DNA from 2 places in the Paenibacillus wuxiensis genome. Region 2 is predicted to be linked to the other one. Evidence: a T-box and tRNA genes for the amino acid it is inferred to sense, from the RefSeq annotation. Region 2 holds a T-box; the other holds one or more tRNA genes.

Region 1 (4,422 bases), on a different contig from region 2:
TTACCTTCCTCATGCACTATGGAGATGAACGGCCGCAGTACGAAGGGCATACTGGCGCCATGTCCTTTGTCGATCAACACCAGCTCTATACAATCGAATAATGCACCAAAGAGCACTTTACAACGACCCAATTTGGCCGCTGCAAGTGCTCTTTCGTTATGTCTTCTATACCGTTATTGGAAAGTCGGCAAATTATCCAGATTGTTGCTTGGATCACCATCAGCATCTCCACGAATATAAGTACCGCCGTCTCTTCCCTTGAAGGCATTCACACCCGCAATTTCTCCATTTTGCACGGCTTGAAGAGCCTGCTCGTAATTTAAGATTCGGCCTGTATTCGTTTGGAACGCCGTTAGATCCCCGTCCCCATTCTTCTGAACAGCTACAATGGATTCTCGCTGTGACATGCGAACATCATCCTCCTAACTATATACATCCTACATTAGATGCGTTTATTAGGTAGAGTGTCCATAACCCACAACTTTTATGAACCGAAAATCGGTACAACGAATTACAGCTTCTTCTCCATGCGAATATGAGGAATACCCGCATCCAAGAATGGCTCCTCTGACACTGTCTCATACCCTAAAGAATGATAGAACCCTTCCGCTTGGCACTGACCGTCCAGCACGCATTTCTCCACACCGTGTTTCTGGGCAATTTGCTCCAGACCTACCATTAAAACTCTTCCAATCCCTTTCCCGCGGAATGGCTTTCTTACTGCAATACGCTGCATCTTTGCAGTGAATTCATCCAACAGCTTCACTCGTCCTGTTGCAGCGTACTGTCCGTCTGACATCAGCAGGACGTGAAAGGCCGGAGCATCCAAGTTATCGTACTCGTCACATTCTTCTTCTTCTGGTACATGTTGCTCAGCAACGAATACTTCCTTTCGTATCGCAATACACTCGTCCAGTTGTTCCTGTGTCTTAACCTCAATGATTTCAGCAGCCACTCCCGCTCACCTCCGAATGAAATGTTGCAACAGCGATTATGTATAATATCTTAGCTGCTGCAAACGAATTTATATTATACAAAAAAATGAATTTCATGTATAGTTGCAATAACGGACACGCTTACATTAGCAAGGGGGTACACGATGGATCCGATACTGGCTACAGTAATCGCAGTTGTTGTCATGGTAGTAGGCATGGTGCTTCTGCTTCTCTACGTGACGAAGAAAGCCTACGCACGTAAATGGGATGCAGAAGAGCCTATAGACAGCACAGCTAGGCAGCCCAATCATTCATCCAACACAGATTAATGAAGCATAATGAACGACATTTATGAAGAAAACAGCCCTGGAGATCCTTAGGATCTCTAGGGCTGTCGGCCACTTGTATGGTTATACTCTAGGGCTCATACACTTCCTCAATAATTGGCTTACCATACACATCCTCATAGATCGGTATCTTCTTCTCTACAGGATCAATCCCAGGATAGAAGCGACTTGCGTCGACAGCGTTCATACTAAGCCCAACAAGCAGGACGCCCGTGATGATTCCGGCCAACATTACCACGCCTATTACGTTCCATCGTCTACGCATGCTGCTACCCCCGCTAACAACACTAATAACTTCACGATATAGCCCCTATTCTCACCGTAAAGTTAATCCCTTAAACATCTCATGCCCTTGCTCATGACTTCATTCCTTTTTGCTGGTATCCTCTTCAACTGAGCGAAGCCATACAAATTGCTCATCATGCTTTGTACTATCAAAGATGAGAAGCTTGGATAAAAACCAACAGACAACCGCTACGATCCCGAACACACCGATTATCCATACACTCAATTCGGCTCCCATAACCCAACCTCCTACGCTTGTCCCCATTCAATAGCGAAACATTCGTTATACCTTCACTATATGAAAGCAGTTGCAAGTTTAGTTCTTGCAATTACGAACAAAATAAAAAAGCATCCATCACCCGTTAGATACGAATGAGAGATGCTTGATCTTGTAATAATATATATTTCGAGGCATACACACTCGCTTCCCCTACAAACAAGGCATGACGGACTTGATCACCTCAGAGAAATCAATGAAAATAGGCAGAGAATGAGTTATATTAAACTATATCATTGATCTTATTTTTCTTAATGCATGATGTTGACAAATATAGTGGTTTTGTATCATCTGTCGCATCACTTTCATTGAGCAAAGAAGATTCTGCTGCAGGTTTGCACTGTTCAAAGGAATAGAAATAGAAAAAGCCTTGATAATCAAGGCTTTTGATGTTAAAAGTATGGTGATCTGTAGTGGGCTCGAACCACTGACCCCCACCCTGTCAAGATGGTGCTCTCCCAGCTGAGCTAACAGATCATGTTTATTAACAAATTTAATATAACATCAATATATTACCATGTCAATTACTAGAGCTAACTTTTCCAAAATGATCGGCAGCCACATGAACCACTTTCACAGTTATCGCTCACACCTTCTTACAAGCATACAACAACTTACTATTCCATGAAAGCAGTTCACGATGACGCCTATTCCTTATTTAGATATTAGGGACTTGCCAGTCGATCTCCTGCTCGCCCCATTCGCGCAGCTTATTATTAATTTTCGAGTACGGCTTGCTTCCAAAGAACCCACGATGTGCAGACAAGGGGCTTGGATGCGGCGCTTGTACAATATAATGCTTTGACAAATCAATCATGCTCGCCTTCGCTTGTGCATGGCTTCCCCATAGAACAAATATGATTGGGCGATCTCTGTCATTCAACAATTGAATGATACGATCGGTGAACTTCTCCCAGCCCTTCCCCCGATGTGAAGCTGCTTGTCCTTGTTCGACGGTCAGTACTGTGTTAAGCATGAGGACGCCTTGCTTGGCCCAGTGCAGCAAGCTTCCGTTGTTCGGCATCTTCAGACCAACATCTGCTGCGCCCTCTTTGAACATGTTCTGAAGTGAAGGCGGCAGCTTAACACCCGGTTGAACGGAAAAGCTTAATCCATGAGCTTGTCCTGGCCCATGATAAGGATCTTGCCCAACGATGACAATCTTCGTATCCGCATAGGACGTCGCATTCAATGCAGAAAATATAAGTTCATATGGCGGATAAATGACTGCACGCTCGTATTCTTCTCGAAGCCAGCCCCACAGCTGCTTGAAATATGGCTGTCTAACTTCCTCGTGAAGCAATTCCGCCCAATCATTCTGTACATGCATTCCCACTGGACATTCCCCTTCCATGTCGGTATCTATTAGTCTATTACGATTATGTAATCCTCAAATCATTTCACATTTCATATTAAAAAAGAGTATAAAGCAAAAAACTCCTCACTTGTTCAAGGCCTGAACAGGAAAGGAGTTCTCATCATCAATACGTGGTGCCGAGGACCGGGATCGAACCGGTACGGTAGTCACCTACCGCAGGATTTTAAGTCCTGTGCGTCTGCCAATTCCGCCACCCCGGCATATTTGCCACATCGTCATGTGGTTCAATATGCTGCATCATTGCGCACTACAAGCTGCTCATCCACTTTCGCTTCAAAACACTGTACATCGCAACCGACAAGATATAATATATCATACGCCTTCATATGATGTCAACAATAAATTTATCAATGTGAATGTTCGCAATTGAACATTCATCATCTGGCCTTTTTCCTCCTATTGAATTATCTTCACATCAATTTTGTTACCATTATTTTCATTGGAATATTTGGCTTTTGTCGTAAAATAGAACTACTACCATCTAGGAGGATCCGGGCAGTGAAGCGAATAACTACCCTACTATGTGTTTCTTTTTTACTCCTTTCAGGCTGTTCTAACATCTCGCAATCCTCATATGACGATATGGTATCTGCGAACGAGAACCTGACCGCTAAAGTAAGAAACCTGCAACAAGAAAATACACAATTAAAAGGTACAATTAACGAGTTAAAGAAAGAAATCGATGATATCAAAAATGGAGCTGACCGCATGCTTGCCGGAGCGAGAGATAGTCTTACTAAAGGGGCATTAGGCAACGCAAAGGACAAACTAAATGCTTTAATGAAGAAACATCCCGGAAGCAAGGAAGCAGGCATCGCCAAAACATTGATTTCGCAAATTGAAGAAAAAGAGCGTAAGAAGATCGAGGCCGAGCAGTTGGAGAAAAAACGTAAACAAGCGGCGGAAGAAAAGCGCTTGGCGCAAGCACTATCTAAGATGAGAAAAAGTGTAGATGAAGTCAAAAGTATTACCTGGTATTATGACAAAACTTCACCTCACTATGCGAATGAGAACAGTTTCTTCTTATATATAGGGAAAGAAGCAAATATATCTTGGCTGCGGTTGCGTATTCAATACGAAGCTGAAAATTGGCTGTTCATCGAGAAGTACACATTGAAAGTCGATGATAAGACCTATTCCATCTTCCCTAATAGGGATGAGATCATCCGAGATAATAATACCCGAATCTGGGAATGGGCC
Region 2 (4,422 bases):
TGCCAAATTTCCTCTGAGATGTACGGCATGAACGGATGGATCATGCGCATTGTATGGTCAAGCACGTAAGCCAAAACGGATTGCGTCTTCTTCTTCGCTTGCTCATTCGAGCCATACAAGCTAAGCTTCGCAAATTCAATATACCAATCGCACAGATCATCCCAGATGAAGTTATTGAGTACACGGCCTGTTTCTCCAAACTCATAAGCATCCATCAAGCGTGTAATTTCTCGGGCAGTCTCGTTCATACGGTGGAGAATCCAGCGGTCAGCTGTGCCCAATTCGCCTGTGATGTCGATATCCGCATAAGTGAACCCTTCCAAGTTCATCAGAGCAAAACGGGATGCATTCCAAATCTTATTGGCAAAATTGCGAGCCTGTTCTACACGTTCCCAGCGGAAGCGCAAGTCTTGGCCTGGTGTACTGCTCGTCGAAATCATGAAGCGCATTGCATCAGCACCGTACTTCTCGATAACTTCAAGCGGATCGACACCATTCCCAAGCGATTTGGACATTTTCTTACCATCAGCATCACGCACCAAGCCGTGCATCAGCACATCCTTGAACGGAATTTCGTCTGTAAATTCCAACGCCGTAAAGATCATGCGGGATACCCAGAAGTAAATGATGTCATAGCCTGTAACGAGTACATTCGTTGGATAGTAGCGCTTCAGATCTTCTGTCTGTTCCGGCCATCCAAGTGTGGAGAACGGCCACAATGCAGAGCTGAACCATGTATCGAGTACATCTTCATCCTGCTTCAAGTGGTTGCTTCCGCATGACGTACATGCAGTCGCGTCTTCTTCTGCAACATGAATGTGTCCGCAATCCTCACAGTACCATGCAGGGATGCGATGTCCCCACCATAGCTGGCGAGAAATACACCAGTCGCGTACATTCTCAATCCAATGCAAATATGTCTTCTCGAAGCGATCAGGCACAAAATTAACACCTTTGCCAGACTTCTGTGCTTCGATTGCACGCTCCGCGAGCGGCTTCATCTTCACGAACCATTGCGTAGACAAATACGGCTCTACAACTGCGCCGCTGCGCTCGCTGTGACCAACTTGATGCACATGATCTTCAATCTTGATCAGCACGCCTTGTTCTTGCAAATCCTTCACGATCTGCTTGCGGCAATCTGCACGATCAAGCCCTTGATATTGACCAGCCAGTTCGTTCATTTTACCGGACTCATCCATTACCGTAATTTGCGGCAGTTGATGGCGGAGTCCCATTTCGAAGTCATTCGGATCATGGGCTGGCGTAATCTTAACCGCACCACTTCCGAAGTCTTTATCTACATAATCATCAGCAATGACCGGAATCTCTCTGCCAACAATCGGCAGTACCAGCATTTTGCCAATCATATGCTTATAGCGCTCATCCTTAGGGTGTACAGCTACTGCTGTATCGCCAAGCATCGTCTCTGGACGTGTTGTCGCCACAGTGATTGTGCCGCTGCCATCCTTCAGAGGATATTGCAGGTGATAGAGATGCCCCTGCACTTCCTTATATTCAACTTCGATATCAGACAATGCCGTACGTGCTGCCGGATCCCAGTTGATAATATACTTACCGCGGTAGATGAGACCTTTCTCATAGAGCTTCACGAATACTTGGCGAACCGCACGAGACAGACCCTCGTCCAGCGTAAAGCGCTCACGGGAGAAGTCCAATGACAGTCCCATCTTCGCCCATTGCTCACGAATCGTATTCGCATACTTCTCTTTCCAATCCCATACACGCTCCAAGAATGCTTCACGCCCAAGATCATAGCGTGTGATTCCTTCTTCGCGCAGCTTCTGCTCTACCTTCGTCTGCGTTGCAATACCTGCATGGTCAGAACCTGGAAGCCACAAAGCATCATATCCTTGCATCCGCTTGAAACGAATCAAAATATCCTGCAATGTAAAGTCAAGTGCATGACCAATATGCAGCATACCCGTAACGTTCGGAGGCGGGATTACGATTGTGAACGGTTCAGCATCCTTGCGTTCACCTGCTTTAAAATACTCGCCTTTCATCCAGAAATCATACCATTTCTGCTCCGCTGCCTTCGGATCATACGTCGTAGGCATAGACAGTTGCTCTTGATTCTCTGTCAAGCAAATCCCTCCGTTACATAATCATGAGTATCTAATCGACAATGTTCAGCCTATATAATCGAAGCAAATCATACTGCTCGATCCATGCATGCTTCTCTAAGCGTATAGCTCGGTATTTGCAAGGACAATTCGCTTACGTAGGCAAATAAAAAAACCTTACGCCGCAAAGGACGAAAGGTTTAGCTTCCGTGGTACCACCTTTATTCCGCTCCCAGTAAAGATCCTTACATCTTACAGATCGTGTGAGCGGCACTTCAGTTGCAAATAACGGCTGCGGCCGGCCTATTCTAGCGTATCCGGAACATGATGAACATCGTGTTCATACATTACCGTGACACGTTCAAAAGGGCAACTCCCAGGTGACTTCAGCGCGGGACAATCCTGCAGGCGTTGCACCGTGTCGCTCTGCTCTCTGTAAGGGGCCAATCGCTTACTAATCCTGTTCATAGTCTTTCAATCAGATCTTTATAAAAATAAACAATAACATTTACGATATATTGTACCTTCGCATACCGAGCGAGTCAATAGACGAAGCACAAAAGGATACTAACAAATGCTTTCCCTATTAGTCATATCCTGTTTTTCATTTTTCATAACATGTACTATAGGAGGTGTTTTACATGGAACGGTGGTGGTGTCGTGTTCGAGGTTCCATTAAAGGGGTTCTTTTCCCCATCATTTGCTTGCAATTTGTTCGCACGTTGCTTCTGCCAACAGCATTTGACGTATTTTTGCTATTTGTATTATTCCTCATCTTCATTGGATTTTTGTGGGATGTATATTGAAGCTTGTACTCTTGTACAACTGCATGCAGACACAAAGAAACCCGTCGCTCATTGAGCCATACGGGTTTTTTGCCTATCTAATAGGAAATGGAGATATCGTTACGAGGTAGGAATATACAGAACTTGCCCTTCGGATATATCCGATTCCGCTAAGCGGTTGTAGAGCGCAATTTCTCTCGAGTTCATGCAATAGCGGTCAGCAATTGTATCGAGTGTTTCAGAACGCTGCACAATACACAAGCGCACCTTCTTGAAAGCCCGCTCATCATCAATACGCTGCAGGAATAGCGACTGCCACTTTACTTCCTCACCAGTTGTCTCCTCATTCATTGCTGCTAGCTGCGCTGCCTCTTCTTCCTTCTGGATACGTTCCAGTTCTTGAGACTCCCGCTTCTTCTGCAGCAACGAACTGAATCCAACTGGTTCCGCTGCTTCCGGCTCACTCGCTTTCGACTTGCCGATTGCAACCTTCATCTCCTGCTTGGCAGTTGCTGGAACATCCTCCGGCTCATTCAATGGAGCAGCTGCTTCAATATCGTCCCGCTCCACTTCCTGATTCGAGGCGAGCGATTCACCTTCACCCTCTGATTGAACAGCTGCATCTACTTCGATGGATTGCACACTTTCCTTTCTCGCAACAGGCTCATTCGTATTTGCTTCATTCGAGAGGGTCGGTGAATGAGACTCCAACTGAGTCATTTTCGCTTCTGGCTCGTGTTCTGCGCTATCCGTGGCAGCACTTGCTCTGCCCGGCGCTCGCCCTGCTTCGCCTTGCCCCTCGGCACTCTGAACCTCTAACCGCTCCTCCTCATCTCGCGTCTCTCTGGCCCACTGAGAACCACTCCATGTGAGCGGAATACGTTCAGATTGGGGAGAATCTCCATCAAATGCATCATGATTGGTCTGTGCAGGCAGCAGCCTCTCCCCTTCGAATTCGCGAACCTCCACGTCTTCAGCAGCTCGATCGAAGTTCTCTTCCAACTCTTCTTCTGCCTGATCCTCCATCTGTTCCTCTGCCTGTTCTTCTGTTTGTTCTTCTTGCTCCTGTTCCTCTGAAGCCCTAACAGGACTGAAATCTCTATAATCAGCTTCTGTTTCTACTTTCGATTCAGTCGCAACTTCCGATTCAGTTGCAACTTCTTCAGTCACATGCTCTGCTGATTTCGTGAACGCCGGTGTATATGTACCGTAGTCACGCAGCCACGCTGGCTCTTCCCCATCGTGCTCGAGCTCCGTTTGATGTACAACTGTAAATTGCTCCGGCTCCCAAGCCGCTGGCTCTATACTTTCCATTGAGATGCCGCGCAGCGATAAAATTCCTGTAATATTTAATGTACGTGTTGATAAAAGGTCTACATCGAAGTGCTCAATATCGACCGAAATATCATCCAAGCTGCGCACCCGATTTAAGGGGAGTGTGATTTCAACAGGGATCCAATGCTCAAGCGAATGACTGCTACGCAGTTCATCAGCACCTACATATGCCCCAGCCAGCAGCAAGCTGCCACGCACTGTCACCTGGTCACCAG

The links. A T-box is a leader RNA that pairs with one kind of tRNA and senses whether it is charged. The one in region 2 lies ahead of ABN764_RS23580 (valine--tRNA ligase), so its partner is inferred to be a tRNA-Val.
Region 1: it has a tRNA-Val gene. The T-box ahead of ABN764_RS23580 (valine--tRNA ligase) is inferred to sense a tRNA for this amino acid. The anticodon was not compared.

What each region holds. Positions count from the first base shown of each region.
Region 1 covers NZ_JBEFZI010000007.1:402,111-406,532, reverse strand. The annotation lists gene ABN764_RS18275 (MBL fold metallo-hydrolase) at 1-101, shown strand, start outside; gene ABN764_RS18270 (DUF3892 domain-containing protein) at 174-407, opposite strand; gene ABN764_RS18265 (GNAT family N-acetyltransferase) at 512-955, opposite strand; gene ABN764_RS18260 (hypothetical protein) at 1,100-1,264, shown strand; gene ABN764_RS18255 (hypothetical protein) at 1,353-1,547, opposite strand; gene ABN764_RS18250 (hypothetical protein) at 1,647-1,805, opposite strand; tRNA gene ABN764_RS18245 (tRNA-Val) at 2,246-2,321, opposite strand; gene ABN764_RS18240 (uracil-DNA glycosylase) at 2,503-3,174, opposite strand; tRNA gene ABN764_RS18235 (tRNA-Leu) at 3,334-3,422, opposite strand; gene ABN764_RS18230 (hypothetical protein) at 3,721-4,422, shown strand, end outside.
Region 2 covers NZ_JBEFZI010000010.1:277,693-282,114, reverse strand. The annotation lists gene ABN764_RS23580 (valine--tRNA ligase) at 1-2,081, opposite strand, end outside; T-box leader at 2,272-2,564, opposite strand; gene ABN764_RS23575 (YszA family small membrane protein) at 2,729-2,893, shown strand; gene ABN764_RS23570 (LysM peptidoglycan-binding domain-containing protein) at 2,993-4,422, opposite strand, start outside.